4 regions of the Aeromicrobium halocynthiae genome follow, and region 3 is predicted to be linked to each of the others. Evidence: predicted binding sites of a transcription regulator. Region 3 holds the regulator's gene; each other region holds the start of a gene.
The links. The regulator LexA, encoded in region 3, represses DNA repair genes until DNA is damaged. The targets are predictions, from matches to a motif close to TCGAACANNTGTTCGA.

Region 1 (4,211 bases), on a different contig from region 3:
CGCCGACGACCTCGCCCCCGCCGACACCGCCGGCCTCGACCCCGAGCTCGTCGTGGGCATCGCCTGCCGCCTGGGCGGCACCACCAGCCACACCGCGATCATCGCCCGCCAGCTCGGGATCCCGTGCGTCGTCGGCGTCGCGGACCTGCCGGTGGAGGACGTGCCGGCGCGCGCCCTCGTCGACGGTGGTACCGGCGAGGTGCTCCCCGACCCCGACCCCGTCGAGGCGACCCGCCGCGTCGAGCACGACGAGGCTCGCCGCGCCGCAAGCGCCGACTGGGCCGGCCCGGGCGCGACGGCTGACGGCACCCCCGTCCAGGTGCTCGCGAACGTCCAGGACGCGGCCGGTGCAGAGCGGGCCGCCGCGGAGCCCGTCGAGGGGTTCGGGCTCTACCGCACGGAGCTGAGCTTCCTCGACCGCGGCTCGGAGCCGACCGTCGAGGAGCAGACCGACGTGTACGCGAAGGTCCTGCAGGCCGCCGGCGAGCACAAGGTCGTCGTGCGCACGCTCGACGCGGGCTCGGACAAGCCGCTCGCGTTCGCCGACATGGGCACCGAGCCCAACCCGGCCCTCGGCGTCCGGGGCCTGCGGGTCGCCCGCCGCATGCCCGAGCTGCTGGAGCGCCAGCTCGAGGCGATCGCCGCCGCGGCCGAGCGCACCGGCACCGAGACGTGGGTGATGGCGCCGATGGTCTCCGTGCTGTCCGAGGCGGCGGACTTCGCCGCCAAGGTCCGGGCGCTCGGACTCACGCCGGGCGTCATGATCGAGACGCCGTCGGCCGCTCTGCTGACCGACCGACTGCTCGAGCACCTCGACTTCGTCTCCGTCGGCACCAACGACCTCAGCCAGTACGCCTTCGCCGCCGACCGCATGGCCGCCGACCTCGGCGACCTCACCGACCCGTGGCAGCCGGGGTTGCTGCGGCTCGTCGAGATCATCGCCACCGCCGGACAGGAGGCGGACAAGCCCGTCGGCGTGTGCGGCGAGGCCGCCGCCGACCCGCAGCTCGCCTGCGTGCTCGCGGGGCTCGGCGTCACGTCACTCTCGTGCGCCGCCACCGCGGTGCGCGCCGTGGGCGCGCAGCTCGGCGCGGTCACGATGGACCAGTGCCGCGAGGCGGCCCGCGTCGCGCTCGCTGCGGACGATCCGGCTGCGGCGCGTGAAGCCGTCGGCGCGGCGCTCTCAAGCGACAGCCCCGGCATCTGAGACGCATCATGTGGTGACCGAGTAGCCCGGACCGTGCCGGGGGCGCCGGTCCATGCGTCTCGAGATCACACCAGACGGCGAGGGCACCGGGCACCGGGCACCGGGCACCGACGATCAGGCCGCGGACGAGAAGCGGATCATCGGGCGGAGTCGGGTGCGGACGTACAGGACACCGCGCCGAACACCAGGTTCCAGGTCGACTCGTCCCCCGCGTCGTCGCAGTGGTGGACCGTCCTCCCGGACTCCCGCTCCTCGCGTCGGACGTGAGCAGAGGCGCCCCATTCCTCCGGGTCGGGGAAAATGATGACGGCGTCGACACCCCTGTGAGACCAGGTCACGGGAAGGACGAGGGCGAGGTCCTGAGCGGTCGGGCCGTCCATCCTCAGCCCGATGCCGCGGACCTCCATGTCCATGCAGCGCAGGTCGAGCCGCCGAATGGTCGAGGAGGTCCACGCAACCAACGGCTCATCGAACTCGAGGGGCTCCCATGCGCCAGCGTCCGACATCGCTCCACCCTACGGTTCCACCTCGGTGGTTGACCTGTGGATCGGCGGCAGACATTGTCAGCAGTCGAGTGTATGTTCGTTACATGGAAGAGTTGGTAGGTGCAGCAGTCGACGATCTGGAGCTGGTCTCGCGCTCGCTCGCGCAGGCCGAGGCCGCCTCGTTCGCCGCCATGGTGCGCTACCGCGACGTCGAGGAGGCCCGCATTGGCGAGCTGGACTCGTCGATGCGGGCCCTGGTGGAGCGGTCGATGATCGCGATGGAGATCGGTCAGGCGATGGGTCTGTCGGAGCACCAGGTGGTGTCGCGGTTCGCCGTCGCCGACCGGGTCATCGAGCACGCACCCGCGTGCTGGGCTGCCTTCTGCGACGGGCTGATTGACGCCGCGCGGGTGCGGGAGATCTCCACCGGTCTGGACCGGCTCGAGCGGGAGTCCTCGTGGGCGCTGCTCGACGAGAAGGCCCTCGCCTATGCCACCACCCACACCACCAGTGAGCTGCGGGCCTGGATCAAGCGGTTCGTCACCCGCGTCGAGCCCGACGAGGCGCTCGATCGGGCCGAGAAGGCCCGTGAGCAGCGGCACGTGTCCCTGCACCACCTCGAGGACGGCATGTCCTGGCTCTCGGCCTACCTCCCCTCCCACCAGGCAGCCGCGGTGATGAAACGCCTCGACCGCGCCGCACGCATCCCCGTCGACGACGAGGACGACCGCACGTTGCCGCAGCGGACCGCCGACCTGTTCGTCTCGTGGCTCACCCACGGCGAGACCACCGACCTCCCGACGATCACCGGCGACGTCGCCGTCACCATCGAGGCCGACGTGCTCACCGGACTCATCGACGGCCACGCCGAGTCCTCCGACGGCGAGTGGTCCGTCCCGGTCTCGTGGATCCTCGACGAGATCGATCCTGACGACACCTTCTGGCACCGGATCGTCACCGATCCCGTCACCAGCGATGTTCTCGCTCACGACTACGTCGGACGGTTCGCCCCCGAGACCCTCGCCAAGGCCATCAGATTCAGGGACGGAGTCTGCCGAGCACCAGGGTGCCGGGTACCGGCAGGGAGGTGCGACCTCGACCACCGAGAACCCTGGCCCACCGGCCCCACCAACGGGGACAACATGTGGGCACTGTGCAGGCGACACCACTCCATGAAGGGCCACGACGTCCTGCGATGGATCCTGCCCTCCGGCCGCGAGGTCCCCGCCGACACGCTTCTCGCCATCTGACCTACTCCCGACGACCGATCGGGAAGAGGATCGCCTCGCGGATGCCGATGCCCTGCAGCAGCATCACCAGCCGGTCGACGCCCAGACCCATGCCCCCGGCCGGCGGCATGCCGAACTCCAGCGCCCGCAGGAAGTCCTCGTCGACGTCCATCGCCTCCGGGTCCCCCGCCGCCGCGAGCCGCGCCTGCTCCTCCAACCGCTCCCGCTGGATCACCGGGTCGTTCAGCTCCGAGTACGCCGGCGCCAGCTCCACCCCGTTGATGATGAGGTCCCACGCCTCCACCAGACCCGGCGTCGACCGGTGCTTCTTCGCCAACGGCCGCACCGCCTCCGGGTAGTCGCACACGAACGTCGGCGCGATCAGCGTGTGCTCCACCAGCTTCTCGAACAGCTCAAGCACCACCTCGCCCTCGCCCCAGTGGTCGCGCAGCGCCACGTCGTGCTTGCCCGCCAACGCCTGCAGCTCACCCAGCGACGTCTCGACCGTCACCGTCCTGCCGACGGCCTCCGAGACCAGCTCGTGGACCGTGGCGCGCCGCCATGGCTGCTCCAGGTCGATCTCCGTGCCGTCACGACCCGGCACGACCGTCTTCCCGACCGCACGAGCAGCGTCGAGGACGAGGTCACGTACCAGGTCCGCCATCGTGTCATAGGAGCCGTACGCCTCGTACACCTCGAGCATCATGAACTCGGGGTTGTGCGTGTTGTCGACGCCCTCGTTGCGGAACGTCTTGCCGATCTCGTAGACGCGGTCGATGCCGCCCACCAGCGCCCGCTTGAGGTGCAGCTCCAGCGCGATCCGCAGCAAGGCGTCCTCGTCGTACGCGTTGACGTGGGTGGCGAACGGACGCGCCGCCGCACCGCCGTTCGTGTGCTGCAGGACCGGCGTCTCCACCTCGACGTAGTCACGCTCGTCCAGCGTGCGGCGCAGCGACTGCAGCACCCTGGCCTTGACGCGGACGTTCTCACGGGCCTCTGGCCGCACGATCAGGTCGACGTACCGCATCCGCGCCCGCGCCTCGTCCGACAACGGCTTGTGCTCGTTCGGCAGCGGCCGCAGCGTCTTGGCCGCCAGCTGCCACGACGACGCCAGCACGCTCAGCTCCCCACGACGCGACGTGATCACCTCGCCCGTGACGCTCACGTGGTCGCCGATGTCGACCCGCGCCTTGAACGCCTCCAGGGACTCCTCCCCCACGCCATCGAGCGAGACCATCGCCTGCAGCGCCGTTCCGTCACCCTCGCGCAACGAGACGAACACGAGCTTGC
Region 2 (4,211 bases), on a different contig from region 3:
GAGCACCGTGGCGACGAACGCTTTGGGTACGCCTCGACGGTCAAGGTCTTCGTCGCGGCGGCACTGCTCGACGCGACCGACGAGGTCCGACGCGGGGAGCGGGTGGAGTGGTCGCAGGCCGACATCGACGCCGCCGGGTACTCGCCGCTCACCCAGGAGTCGTTGGACGAGGGCTTGACGCTGGACGAGCTGGCCGAGGCCGCTGTCCGCGAGAGCGACAACACCGCCACGAACCTCGTGCTCGAGCGGCTGGGTGGGCCGGCGGGGCTCGAGAACGCGCTGCGTTCGGCGGGCGACGAGGAGACGAGCGTCGATGCCGTCGAGCCGGGCATCAACGACGTGACGCCTGGTGAACCCGCCAACACGACGACGCCGGCGGCGTTCGCCGCGTTGCTGGAGTCGATCGCCAAGGGCGACTGGCTCGAGTCGGCGGACCGCGAGCGGCTGTTCGACTGGATGTCGGGGAACGCGACGGGCGATCCGTTGATTCGGGCCGGTGCGCCGGAGGGGTGGATCGTGCTCGACAAGTCCGGGGGCGCGGGTCCGCGGCGCGGCGACGTCGCTCTCGTCCACCCGCCCGGTCGTGAGCCGATCGTGCTCGTCGTGCTGACCGAGCGCAACGACCTGTCGGCCGACTACGACGACGCGCTGGTCGCCGAGGCGGCGGCCTTGGTGCTGGGCGCGCTGGACTGACGAGGGGTTCTCACCCGGCGCGGACGGTGTCGGCGGGGACCTCGCGTCCGGTGGGCAGGATCCATCGCAGGACGTCGTGTCCCTTCATGGAGTGGTGTCTCCTGCACAGTGCCCACATGTTCGATCCGTTGGTCGCCCCGGTGGGCCAGGGTTCTCGGTGGTCGAGGTCGCATCGTTCGGCGGGGACCCGGCATCCGGGTGCTCGGCAGACGCCGTCTCTGAATCTGATGGCCTTGGCGAGGGTTTCTGGGGCGAATCGTCCGACGTAGTCGTGAGCGAGGACGTCGCTGGTGACGGGGTCGGTGATGATGCGGTGCCAGAAGGTGTCGTCGGGGTCGATGTTCTCGAGGATCCACGACGCGGGGACGGACCACTCGCCGTCGGAGGACTCGGCGTGGCCGTCGATGAGTCCGGTGAGGACGTCGGCCTCGATGGTGACGGCGATGTCGCCGGTGACGGTGGGGAGGTCGGTGGTCTCGCCGTGGGTGAGCCAGGAGACGAACAGGTCGGCGCTGCGCTGCGGCAGCGTCCGATCGTCGTCATCGTCCAGAGGAACGCGGGCGGCGCGGTCGAGGCGCTTCATCACCGCCGCTGCCTGGTGGGACGGCAGGTAGGCCGAGAGCCAGGACATGCCGTCCTCGAGGTGGTGCAGGGACACGTGCCGCTGGGCGCGGGCCTTCTCGGCCCGGTCGAGGGCTTCGTCGGGCTCGATGCGGGTGACGAACCGCTTGATCCAGGCCCGCAGCTCAGCGGTGGTGTGGGTGGTCGCATACGCGAGGGCCTTCTCGTCGAGCAGCGCCCACGAGGACTCCCGTTCCAGCCGATCCAATCCCGTGGAGATCTCCCGCACCCGCGAAGCGTCGATCAGCCCGTCGCAGAACGCCGCCCAGCAGGCGGGTGCGTGGGCGACCATCCGATCGGCCGTCGCGAGCCGTGCCCAGACCTGGTTCTCCGACAGGCCCATCGCTTGCCCGATCGACATCGGGATCGCCGAGCGCTCCACGAGCTGACGCATGGACCCGTCGAGCCGACTGATGCGTGCCTCTTCGGCATCGCGGAACGCGAGCATCGCCGAGTACATCGCCGCCTCACCCCGAGCCGCCGTGCGAGCAGCCATGACCATGGCCTCCTCGCTCGTGCTGTCCCCGATGTCCATGAATCAAACATACGTGCGACCACCGACAGTCCTCTGAGCGCGGAATCGTGATGTCTCAGGACATCGGTGACACGTCCGATCGCGGTCTCGTCGGAGCTGGCGAAGGGGTGGTCGACGTGGAAGATCAGGTCGGTCGATCGGTCCGCTGGCCGCGGCCCGGGACGGTAGGCCTGATGCTTCTCCTGCCGGCCAGTGCGTTGCTGGCCCTCAGTGGGTACGCAGTCATCGGACCGACGGCGACGGTCGTCGCTGCAATGGGCGCCGTCGTGGCGACGTCACTGCTCGTGGTGGGCACGTGGGGCGAGGCGGGACCACGGACGCCGGGATCGGAGGGGCGTTCCGAACGGTCCTCCGCGACCTCAGGGACGTCGTCTCGACGGTGTTCTGACCGCCGCGGCGCTCAGCCCAGGCGCTCGACCAGCGCCCGCCCCAGAGCACGCCCGGAGAGGAAGGCCGTCTCGATCGACGACGTCTCACCCCAGGAGTCGCCGCACGCCCCGACGAGGTCGTCGCCGAGATGGAAGGGGCGACCGTGGCCGGCGACGGGACGCGAGTACGTCCACCGCTGGACGTGGATCAGCGTCGGCTCCTCGGCGGGCGCGTCGACCACCTCGCGCAGTGCTGCGAGCATCGGCTCGGCCGCGGTGAGCGGGTCGGTCAGGTGGCGGCGGGAGCGGTCAGCGGTGCTGTGCGCGACCAGCACGGGGGCGTCGTCGCCGCGTCGGCGACCGTCGTCGGCGACGAACGCGAGGTCGGGGTGGTCGTTCACGAACAGGGCGTCCGGCATCGACCACGTCCGCCGCTCCCAGCCGGCAGTGAGGGCGTGCGCCGGCTCGTACGGGTCGTCGAGCGCCTCGTGCGCCGGCGACCCGACCTCCAGCAGCGGGCGCGCCTGTGGATCGGGCAGAGCGAGCGCCACCGCGTCGACAGCCTCGCCGTCGACGCTGGGACCGGCGCCGACGACCGTCACGCGCTCGACCGGGGCGGCGCTGCGCACGTCGAGCCCCGCCGCGAGGTCCTGCACGAGCGAGCGCAACCCACCGGGCGCGGCCCATCGCATCGGCCCGGTCGTCGTTCCGACGTCCTCGGGACTCCAGGTGCCGAACGTGTCGGTCCACGGTCGGGCCAGGCCCCGCTCCTGCCAGTCGTCGACCCGCGCGGCGAAGGCGTCGTCACGCACGGTGAAGTAGCCGGCGCCGATGTCGACGACCCGTTCGTCGTGGCGCCGCAGGGCCATCCGGCCACCGGGGCGTCGTCCCCGGTCGCGCAGGACCGCCTCGTGGCCCGCGGCGACGAGCTCGCGAGCGCACACCACGCCGGACAAGCCGGCTCCGACGACGACGATCGATGCCACCGTCCGATCGTCCCACCGCGCGCAGGATCCGCAGGCCGTCGCGCGGGGTCCCAACGCGTCGGCCACCGGTCCCCGGCCGTTCACCGGACCCGGCCGCGTCGGTTCACCCGCGCCTGCGCGCAATGGACCCGTGGAGCCACGGAGCACCGGCCGTCGCGCGCGCCGGCGACCCGGCACAGGGGTCTTCCAGCACGGGGTGGCCTCCGGCGACCCGCTGCCGCACGCGGTGCTGCTCGGGACACGCGTGACGGTGCGGCCGGACGCCGTGCCCGGCTCGGGCGTCGGCGAGGCCGTCGACGTCGCCTGGGAGGTCTCCCGCCGACCGGACTTCGGCACCCTCGCCGCGGACGAGGCCAACGAAAGGTGTTCTCGGCCCGAAGGTGCGCTCGAGCGGGCGATTCGGGCCCGGCGGTGCCTGCATGAGAGACTGGAACGACGCCCCCGGGCCGTGGTCGCCGACGTCAGGCTCGAGCCCGCCCCGTGGCGTCCGACGACCCCCGTAGCCCATCCAGGAGTTCCGCACGTGAAGAGCAGCACCGAGTCCCTGAGCCCCACCCGGGTCAAGCTCACCATCGAGGTCCCGTTCGAGGAGTTCAAGCCGAACCTCGACAAGGCGTACAAGCAGATCGGTGGGCAGATCCAGGTGCCCGGCTTCCGCAAGGGCAAGGTGCCTGCGGCGATCGTCGACCAGCGGGTCGGTCGCGACGCGGTCCTCAGCGAGGCCGTCAACGCCGCGCTGCCCGACTGGTACCGCCAGGCGCTGGAGGAGACGAACGTCCAGCCGCTGAGCCAGCCGGAGATCGACCTCACGAAGTTCGCCGACGGGGAGGACATCGAGATCACCGCCGAGCTCGACGTGCGTCCCGAGCTCGACCTGCCCGACCTCGCCGACATCACCGTGAAGGTCGAGGACGCCGAGGTCACCGCCGAGGACGTCACCGAGCAGATCGACGCCCTGCGCGAGCGCTTCGCCACGACCACCGACGTCGAGCGTCCTGCTGCCGACGG
Region 3 (4,211 bases):
TGCCGAGGCTCTCGTCGGTGAAGCACTGCGGACCGAACCAGCTGCTGCCGAGGACACGGGCCTGCTGCGGCGGCACCATGACGTCGCGGTGGAACTGCGCCCAGGGACCCTCGGGGCACAGGACCGGGTCGACGGTGTCGACCCGCTTGAACCCCACCTCGGGGTCGTCGCCCCGGTAGGAGGTGCCGCCGAGGGCGCGGGCGAGGACCTGCGCGCCGAAGCAGATGCCCATCACCGGGGTGCCGGCGCGCAGCGCCGCACGGACGAGCGCCTCCTCGGCCTCGACCGACGCCTGCCAGCGAGGCTCGTGGGCGCCGCGCTCGGAGCCGAGCAGCAGCACGAGGGCCGACTCGCCGAGATCGGTGAAGACCGGCAGCTCGTCGCGGTCGAGCCACTCGGGGCGGTAGCCGAGCTGGGTCAGCCGAGCGACGACGTACCCGCCGTCGCGATCGGTGTCGTCGGCCACGACGTGGAAGCGCATGGCGTCATCATGCCCGTCCGCTCGTCGCCTCGACGCGCGCAGGGTCGGGACCGCCGGCTGCGGGGACGTCACGCCTGCGGCGGCAAAGGTGAACCCGACAGAGAGCCCGATCCGCGCACGACAACGGACACGGTGAGGGGTGCGGACCGCTCGGGCCGCACCCCTCACAGCGTTCTCGAGTGCCTCACTCGTAGACGGGCACCGCGAGCTCGCGGCCCATCTGCAGGGCACCGGCGCTGGAGAGCGCGTTCATGCGCATGATGTCGTCGACCGTGCGGCGCGGGTCGCCCGTGGGGTTGGCCTCGACGGCGATCTGCCAGAGGGTCTGGCCCGGCTGGACCGTCACGACCGTGGTGGCCGGGACGTCGCCCCGCTCACCGGAGGCGACGACCGACGGGCCGAGGGCCACGACGGCGAAGGCGATGACGGCGAGGGCCGCTGCCAGCACGACGAGGCGACCGCGACGCGTCAGGCGCACCGCGCCGGCGGAGCCGGAGGTCGAGGAGATGGGCCGCGTCGACGTGCGGGGCGCAGTGGTGAAGTGGCCGGGAGCGAGGGTGATGGTGCTCATGGGTGCCTCCGTGGGGAAGGGAACGGGTGCTGTGGAGTGAGGTGTCCGACCGAGGTCCGCGATGTCACTCGATCCGGGCCGCGGGGTGGTGCGACGGGGAACAGACGTTCGATCGAACACGTGTACGACACTACGACAGACCTCGGACAAAAACAGCCCCGAATCGAACGCGGGAGCGACATCGACCCCATCAGGCCTGGAATCGCGGGCAGAAATTTTTCGCAAGAAGTTTCGCGAGGCGTGTTCACGACACGCCGATCGAACAGATGTTTGGATCTGTCCGTGGAGGTCGTTACGGTGATCACATGAGCGACGACACGAAGACCTCCGACTCCCCCGAGGCTGGTACGCCAGCGGGCACGACCGCCCAGGCACCCCGCCGCGGCCGCCCGAAGGGTTCCAAGAACTCCCCGCGCGAGCTGCCCGACGGTCCGGTCGACGAGATGACCGGCCTGACCGAGCGGCAGCAGAAGATCCTCGTCTTCCTGCGCGAGATGATCGAGAAGCACGGCTACCCGCCCAGCATGCGCGAGATCGGTGTCGCCGTCGGCCTGGCCAGCACGTCCTCGGTCGCGCACCAGCTGCGCGTCCTGGAGCGTCTGGGCTACGTCCGGCGCGACCCGAACCGGCCGCGTGCCCTGGAGATCTTCCTGCCCGAGGTCCTCAAGGCCCGTCGCACGCTCGGTCCGGCCGAGGAGGACGAGGCCGACTCCACCGGCATCGGCGACGCCCGCCCCGCCGCCACGTACGTCCCGATGGTCGGCACGATCGCCGCCGGCGGGCCGATCCTCGCCGAGGAGCGGGTCGAGGACGTCCTTCCCCTTCCTGCCTCCATCGTCGGCGACGGCACCCTGTTCCTGCTGCAGGTCCAGGGCGACTCGATGATCGACGCGGCGATCTGCGAGGGCGACTTCGTCGTCGTGCGCCAGCAGCCGATGGCCGAGAACGGCGAGATCGTGGCCGCCATGCTCGACGGCGAGGCCACCGTCAAGACGTTCCAGCGCAAGGACGGCGCCACCTGGCTGATGCCGCACAACGAGAACTACTCCCCGATCGACGGCACCCACGCCACCATCTTGGGCAAGGTCACCGCGGTCCTTCGTCGTCTCTGACCCGGGGGCCGACCAGCGCAGGGCGTCAGCCCTGACCCACCGACCGCGACGTCAGGACTCGTCGAGTCGTCGCAGCGCGCCGAGCACGGCGTCGCGGTCGGTGGTGCGCCACATCGGCGGCAGGGACGCTGCCAGGAACGACCCGTACCGGGCGGTGACCAGTCGGGGGTCCAGGACCGCCACGACCCCGCGGTCGTCGGCGCGGCGGATCAACCGCCCGGCTCCCTGGGCCAGCAGCAGCGCGGCATGGCTCGCCGCGACGCTCATGAACCCGTTGCCCCCGCGCTTCTCGACCAGACGCTGGCGGGCGCTCATGAGTGGGTCGTCCGGGCGCGGGAACGGCACCCGGTCGATGATCACCAGCTGACACGTCGAGCCCGGCAGGTCGACGCCCTGCCACAGGCTCAACGTGCCGAACAGGCAGGTGGAGTCCGTCACCGCGAATCGCCGCGCCAGCTCCGGCAGCTGCGCGTCGCCCTGGCACCAGATGTCGAGGTCCGGGAGTCGCTCGCGCGTCGCCGCGGCAGCGGCCTCGGCGGCCCGGCGCGAGGAGAACAGCCCGAGGGTGCGTCCGCCGGCGGCCTCGACGAGCGCGGCGATCTCGTCCAGCTGCGCCTCCTGCAGCCCGTCGCGGCCCGGAGCCGGCAGGTGCTTGGCGACGTAGAGGATGCCCTGGCGGCCGTAGTCGAAGGGCGAGCCGACGTCGATGCCGCGCCACGACTCCTCGTCCCCGGCAGGCAGGCCGAGCGAGACCGCCAGCGGGTCGAACCCGCCGCCGAGGGTCAGCGTGGCCGAGGTCAGCACGACGGTCTTCTCGGCGAACAGTCGGTCGCGCAGCGCGAGGGAGACGTCGATCGGCGCGATGCGCAGCAGCGGCGCGCCGCTGCGCGTCTCTGCCACCCACAGCACCTCCGTCTCCTTGCCCGCAGCCATCCGCTCGGCGATCGTGCGCAGCTCCTCCAGCTGCGCCTTGGCCTGCTGACGGCCGGCGTCCTCACCGTCCTTCTCGTCGGCGGGCTTGACCAGCGCGGAGACCACGTTGCGGGCCGCGTCGCGCACCATCGCGAGGGCCTCGGACAGCGCCTCCTCCGCTCGCTCGATCCGACCCACCTGCGTGTGGCTCAACGCGTCACCGAGCGCGTCGGCGGCCTCGGTGAGGTCGTCGACGGCACGGTCGGCACGTTCGCCCCGCACCTGCGAGCGGGCGCGCCGCGCCGCGCGCTCGACGGCGCCCGCGTCGAGCTCCGCGGTGGCAGCCTGCGTGACGCGCGCGGCCAGCTCGTGGGCCTCGTCGACGACCACGGCGTCGTACTCGGGCAACATCGGGACGCCGTCGATCGCGTCGATCGCCAGCAGCGCGTGGTTGGTGACGACGACGTCGGCCTGCGCGGCGTCGTCGCGGGCACGCTCGGCGAAGCACTCCTCGGCGTAGGAGCAGCGGGTGGCGCCCAGACACTCGCGGTGGTTGACGCTGATCTGGCGCCACGCCCGCTCGGAGTGCGCGGGGGCGGAGTCGCGGTCGCCGACACTCTCCTTCTCGGCCTGGTCCTCGGCCCAGCGGCGCAGCGTCACGACCTCCGCGCCCAGCTCGCCCTCGGGCACCTCCACGAGCACCCCCTGGTCGTCCGGGACGCCCTCGCGCACCCGGTGCAGGCAGGCGTAGTTGGCCCGGCCCTTGACCACCGCGCAGTGCGGCACCTCGGCACCGACCGAGGCAGCGGCCGACCGCAGCGCGGGGATGTCGCGCTCGATGAGCTGGTGCTGCAGGGCGAGCGTCGCCGTCGCGATCACGACCCGCTCGCCGTGCAGCATGCTCGGCACGAGGTAGCCGAGGGACTTGCCGGTGCCCGTCCCCGCCTGCACCAGCAGGTGTCGCTCCTGGTCCAGCGCCTCCGCGACGGTCTCGGCCATCGTCACCTGGCCGGGCCGTTCGCTGCCGCCGACGGCGTCGACGGCGGCGTCGAGGACGGTACGCACGGTGGGCCGCACGGTCGGAGCAGTCGTCGGCTCAGGCATGCACGGAAGCCTAGGTCAGCACCCGCGTGAC
Region 4 (4,211 bases), on a different contig from region 3:
GCTGGAGAAGCCGGCCGACGGCGGCCTGCCCGACAACGAGGACCTCGTCCCGCTGTTCCAGACCATCCTCGACACGGTCCCCGCCCCCGAGTACACCGAGGGCGCACCCCTGCAGGCGCACGTCACGAACCTCGACTCGTCCCCCTTCCTCGGACGCCTCGCGCTCGTGCGCGTCAAGGAGGGCACCCTCAAGAAGGGCCAGCAGGTCGCGTGGATGAAGCGCGACGGGTCCGTCGAGCGGGTCAAGGTCACCGAGCTGCTCGTGACCGAGGCGCTCGAGCGCAAGCCCGGCGAGTCCGCCGGCCCGGGCGACATCGTCGCCATCGCGGGCATGGCGAGCATCAACATCGGCGAGACCCTCGCCGACCCGGAGAACCCGGTGGCCCTGCCGCTCATCCACGTCGACGAGCCGGCGATCTCCATGACGATCGGCACGAACACGTCCCCCCTCGCGGGTCGCGAGAAGGGCACCAAGGTGACGGCGCGCCTGGTCAAGGACCGTCTCGACGCCGAGCTCATCGGCAACGTCTCGATCCGCGTCCTGCCCACCGACCGCCCCGACGCGTGGGAGGTCCAGGGACGTGGCGAGCTGGCCCTGGCCATCCTCGTCGAGCAGATGCGCCGCGAGGGGTACGAGCTGACCGTCGGCAAGCCGCAGGTGGTCACCAAGGAGATCGACGGGAAGGTCCACGAGCCCGTCGAGCGCCTCACGATCGACGCGCCCGAGGAGTACCTCGGCACCATCACCCAGCTGCTCGCCGTCCGCAAGGGTCGCATGGAGCAGATGGTCAACCACGGCACCGGCTGGGTGCGCATGGAGTTCCTGGTGCCGGCCCGCGGGCTGATCGGCTTCCGCACCGAGTTCCTCACCGACACGCGCGGCACCGGCATCGCCCACCACATCTCCGAGGGCTACGAGCCGTGGTTCGGCGAGATCTCGACCCGCCCGTCAGGCTCTCTCGTGGCCGACCGCTCCGGTGCCGTCACGTCGTTCGCGATGACCAACCTGCAGGAGCGCGGCGTGCTGTTCGTCGAGCCCTCCACCGAGGTCTACGAGGGCATGATCGTCGGCGAGAACTCCCGTGACGACGACATGGACGTCAACATCACCAAGGAGAAGAAGCAGACCAACATCCGCTCGGCGACGTCGGACAACTTCGAGAAGGTCATCCCCCCGAAGAAGCTCTCGCTCGAGCAGTGCCTGGAGTTCTGCCGCGAGGACGAGTGCGTCGAGGTGACCCCGAACCACGTGCGGATCCGCAAGGTCATCCTCAACGCCTCCGAGCGCATGCGGGCCGCCAAGCAGCGTCGCTGATCGCCCGCAGGAACGGCCCGCTCAACCGAACATCCCTCGGTGTCGACGTCTGCGCGAGTGCAGGGGTAGATGAGGATCAGCCGGTGAGGGCGGCTTCGATGGGGACCTCGCGTCCAGTGGGCAGGATCCATCGCAGGACGTCGTGGCCCTTCATGGAGTGGTGTCTCCTGCACAGTGCCCACATGTTCGATCCGTTGGTCGCCCCGGTGGGCCAGGGTTCTCGGTGGTCGAGGTCGCACCGTTCGGCAGGTACCCGGCATCCGGGTGCTCGGCAGACGGCGTCTCTGAATCTGATGGCCTTGGCGAGGGTCTCGGGGGCGAAGCGTCCGACGTAGTCGTGAGCCAGGATGTTGTCGCTCACCGGGTCGGTGATGATGCGGTGCCAGAAGGTGTCATCTGCGTCGACGTCGGTCAGGATCCACGAGGCGGGGACGGACCATTCGCCATCACTGGACTCGGCGTGTCCGTCGGTGAGTCCGGTGAGGACGTCGGCCTCGATGGTGACGGCGACGTCACCGGTCACGGTCGGGAGGTCGGTGGTCTGGCCGTGGGTGAGCCAGGAGACGTACAGGTCGGCGGTGCGCTGCGGCAGCGTCCGGTCGTCGGAATCGTTGACAGGCTGGCGGGCTGCGCGGTCGAGGCGCTTCATCACCGCGGCTGCCTGGTGGGACGGCAGGTAGGCCGAGAGCCAGGACATGCCGTCCTCGAGGTGGTGCAGGGACACGTGCCGCTGCTCGCGGGCCTTCTCGGCCCGATCGAGGGCCTCGTCGGGCTCGATGCGGGTGACGAATCGCTTGATCCACGAGCGGAGCTCAGCGGTGGTGTGGGTGGTGGCGTAGGCGAGGGCCTTGGAGTCGAGCAGCGCCCACGAGGACTCCCGCTCGAGCCGGTCCAGCCCCGCAGAGATCTCCCGGACGCGGGCGGCGTCGATCAGGCCCTCGGTGAACGCGGCCCAGCAGGCAGGTGCGTGGGCGACCATCCGGTCCGCGGTCGCGAGGCGGGACCAGACCTGATTTTCCGACAGGCCCATCGCCTGCCCGATCGACATCGGGATCGCCGACCGCTCCACGAGCTGACGCATCGAGCCGTCGAGCCGACTGATGCGCGCCTCTTCGGCGTCGCGGAACGCGAGCATCGCCGAGAATTGAGCCGCCTCGGCCCGCGCCACAGCACGAGTCGCGGAGACCATGGCCTCGTCGCTCGTGCTTTCCCCGATCTCCATGAATCAAACATACGTGCGACCACCGACAGCCCACTGAGCGCGCTGGCGGGGTTGAATGAGGCAGCGATGACGGCCCTGTGGGACCGCACTGACTACGTGTCGGGAGCGCTCGAGGGGTCAGCCGCCCACACGTGGATCTCGGCGTCGCTCACGTGCAGGTCCCCGGTGGTCGACACACCAGCTCCTCCTCACGCAGCCACTCTGCGGTCCGCCGCATCCCCTCCTCGAGCCCCACCTGCGGTTCGTAGCCGAGCATCCGGCGGGCCTTCTCGATGGAGTACGTGCCGGTACGGCACAGGTAGCGCACGGCGGTCGTGTTGGTCTCGTCGTCGAGCCCGCGGACGCGGACCAGGACGCTCTTGGCCCAGGCGAGACCGAGTGCGACCCACGTCGGCAGCAGCACCGCTCGACGCCCCACCATCCGCTGGTAGTGACCGAAGAACTCCCGACACGAGACCCCGACACCGCCCGCGAGCGTGAATACCTGGCCAGCCGCCTCCGGACGGTCCGCGGCGAGCACGAGACCCTCGACGAGGTCGTCGACGTACACCGGGCTGAAGACACCGCGCCCGAACGCGGGCAGGAGGAACTGCCGCGCCTGCATCATCTGCACCGGAAGCACGGTCCACGGCCGCGACCCGGGACCGTAGACGTCGCCCGGGCGGACGACGACGGTCTCCATCTGTCCCGACGCGTGCGCAGCGAGCGTCACCTGCTCCGCCGCGATCCGGGTGTCGACGTACGGGTTCCCGTCGGGGCGGACCGGGTGGTCCTCGCTGACCCCGTCGGGAAAGCCCGTGTCGGAGAAGGCGCGCACGGACGACAGGTAGACCACCCTCGACGCCCCTGCCGCCATCGCCGCCTCGATCACCCGACGCGTGCCGAGGGTGTTGACCCGCCACGCCTCCTCCAGCGTCGGCAGGTTGGAGACGAGTGCTGCGGTGTGCACGACGACGTCACCGCTGCGGATCAGGTGCGCCCACGACCCCGGGTCGGTGATGTCGCCGGCCTCGACCCCGAGGGCGACGTCGGCGCGGACGTCGACTCCCCGGACGTCGTGCCCCGCAGCCCGCAGGCGCGCCACGAGCGTCCGTCCGATGAACCCTGCTGCCCCGGTCACCACGTAGCCGCCCACGGCGCCCCTCCTCCTGCCGGCCTCGCCGACGACGCCCGCAGTCTAGGTGTCCACCGGTCCGCTCGTGGTGCGGTTGCCTAGGCTGGTGCCCGACCCGTCGAGACGACGTCCCGAGGAGCCTGACCGTGCCGAACCGTTCGCCCCGTCCCGTCCTTCGTCGACCCGTGGTCCTCGTCCTCGCCACGCTCGTGGCCGTCGGGGCACTCACGGCGTGCTCGGGGGAGTCCGTCGACGTCACCGACGAGACCGTGATCCTCGACGTCCGCACGCCCGAGGAGTTCGTCGAGGGGCACCTGGCGGGCGCGCAGAACATCGACGTGAGCGCCGACGACTTCGACGAGAGGGTCACGCAGCTCGACACCGACGCCCAGGTCGTCGTCTACTGCCGCAGCGGGATCCGTTCGGCCGACGCCGTGGAGCGCATGGAGGGACTCGGGTTCACCGACCTCACGGATGCCGGCGGCCTCCAGCAGGCCTCGGACGCCACCGGGCTCGCCATCGTCGCCGGGCAGCCCTGAGCTCTCCTCCCTCACACGAGG

Region 1: ABD213_RS06910 (HNH endonuclease signature motif containing protein) is a predicted target of LexA. The motif match lies at 1,778-1,793, and genes of this name have one in related genera.
Region 2: ABD213_RS05780 (HNH endonuclease signature motif containing protein) is a predicted target of LexA. The motif match lies at 1,853-1,868, and genes of this name have one in related genera.
Region 4: ABD213_RS13530 (HNH endonuclease signature motif containing protein) is a predicted target of LexA. The motif match lies at 2,541-2,556, and genes of this name have one in related genera.

The regions. Positions count from the first base shown of each region.
Region 1 covers NZ_BAAAPY010000003.1:267,621-271,831, forward strand. Annotated here, with positions in the region: gene ABD213_RS06900 (putative PEP-binding protein) at 1-1,207, shown strand, start outside; gene ABD213_RS06905 (hypothetical protein) at 1,345-1,620, opposite strand; gene ABD213_RS06910 (HNH endonuclease signature motif containing protein) at 1,797-2,942, shown strand; gene lysS (lysine--tRNA ligase) at 2,944-4,211, opposite strand, start outside.
Region 2 covers NZ_BAAAPY010000003.1:50,678-54,888, reverse strand. Annotated here, with positions in the region: gene bla (class A beta-lactamase) at 1-693, shown strand, start outside; gene ABD213_RS05780 (HNH endonuclease signature motif containing protein) at 704-1,849, opposite strand; gene ABD213_RS05775 (NAD(P)/FAD-dependent oxidoreductase) at 2,250-3,203, opposite strand; gene tig (trigger factor) at 3,334-4,211, shown strand, end outside.
Region 3 covers NZ_BAAAPY010000006.1:138,809-143,019, reverse strand. Annotated here, with positions in the region: gene ABD213_RS10115 (type 1 glutamine amidotransferase) at 1-481, opposite strand, end outside; gene ABD213_RS10110 (LysM peptidoglycan-binding domain-containing protein) at 666-1,052, opposite strand; gene lexA (transcriptional repressor LexA) at 1,358-2,164, shown strand; gene ABD213_RS10100 (ATP-dependent DNA helicase) at 2,216-4,180, opposite strand.
Region 4 covers NZ_BAAAPY010000012.1:29,377-33,587, forward strand. Annotated here, with positions in the region: gene typA (translational GTPase TypA) at 1-1,315, shown strand, start outside; gene ABD213_RS13530 (HNH endonuclease signature motif containing protein) at 1,392-2,537, opposite strand; gene ABD213_RS13535 (NAD-dependent epimerase/dehydratase family protein) at 2,686-3,672, opposite strand; gene ABD213_RS13540 (rhodanese-like domain-containing protein) at 3,798-4,190, shown strand; gene ABD213_RS13545 (hypothetical protein) at 4,202-4,211, opposite strand, start outside.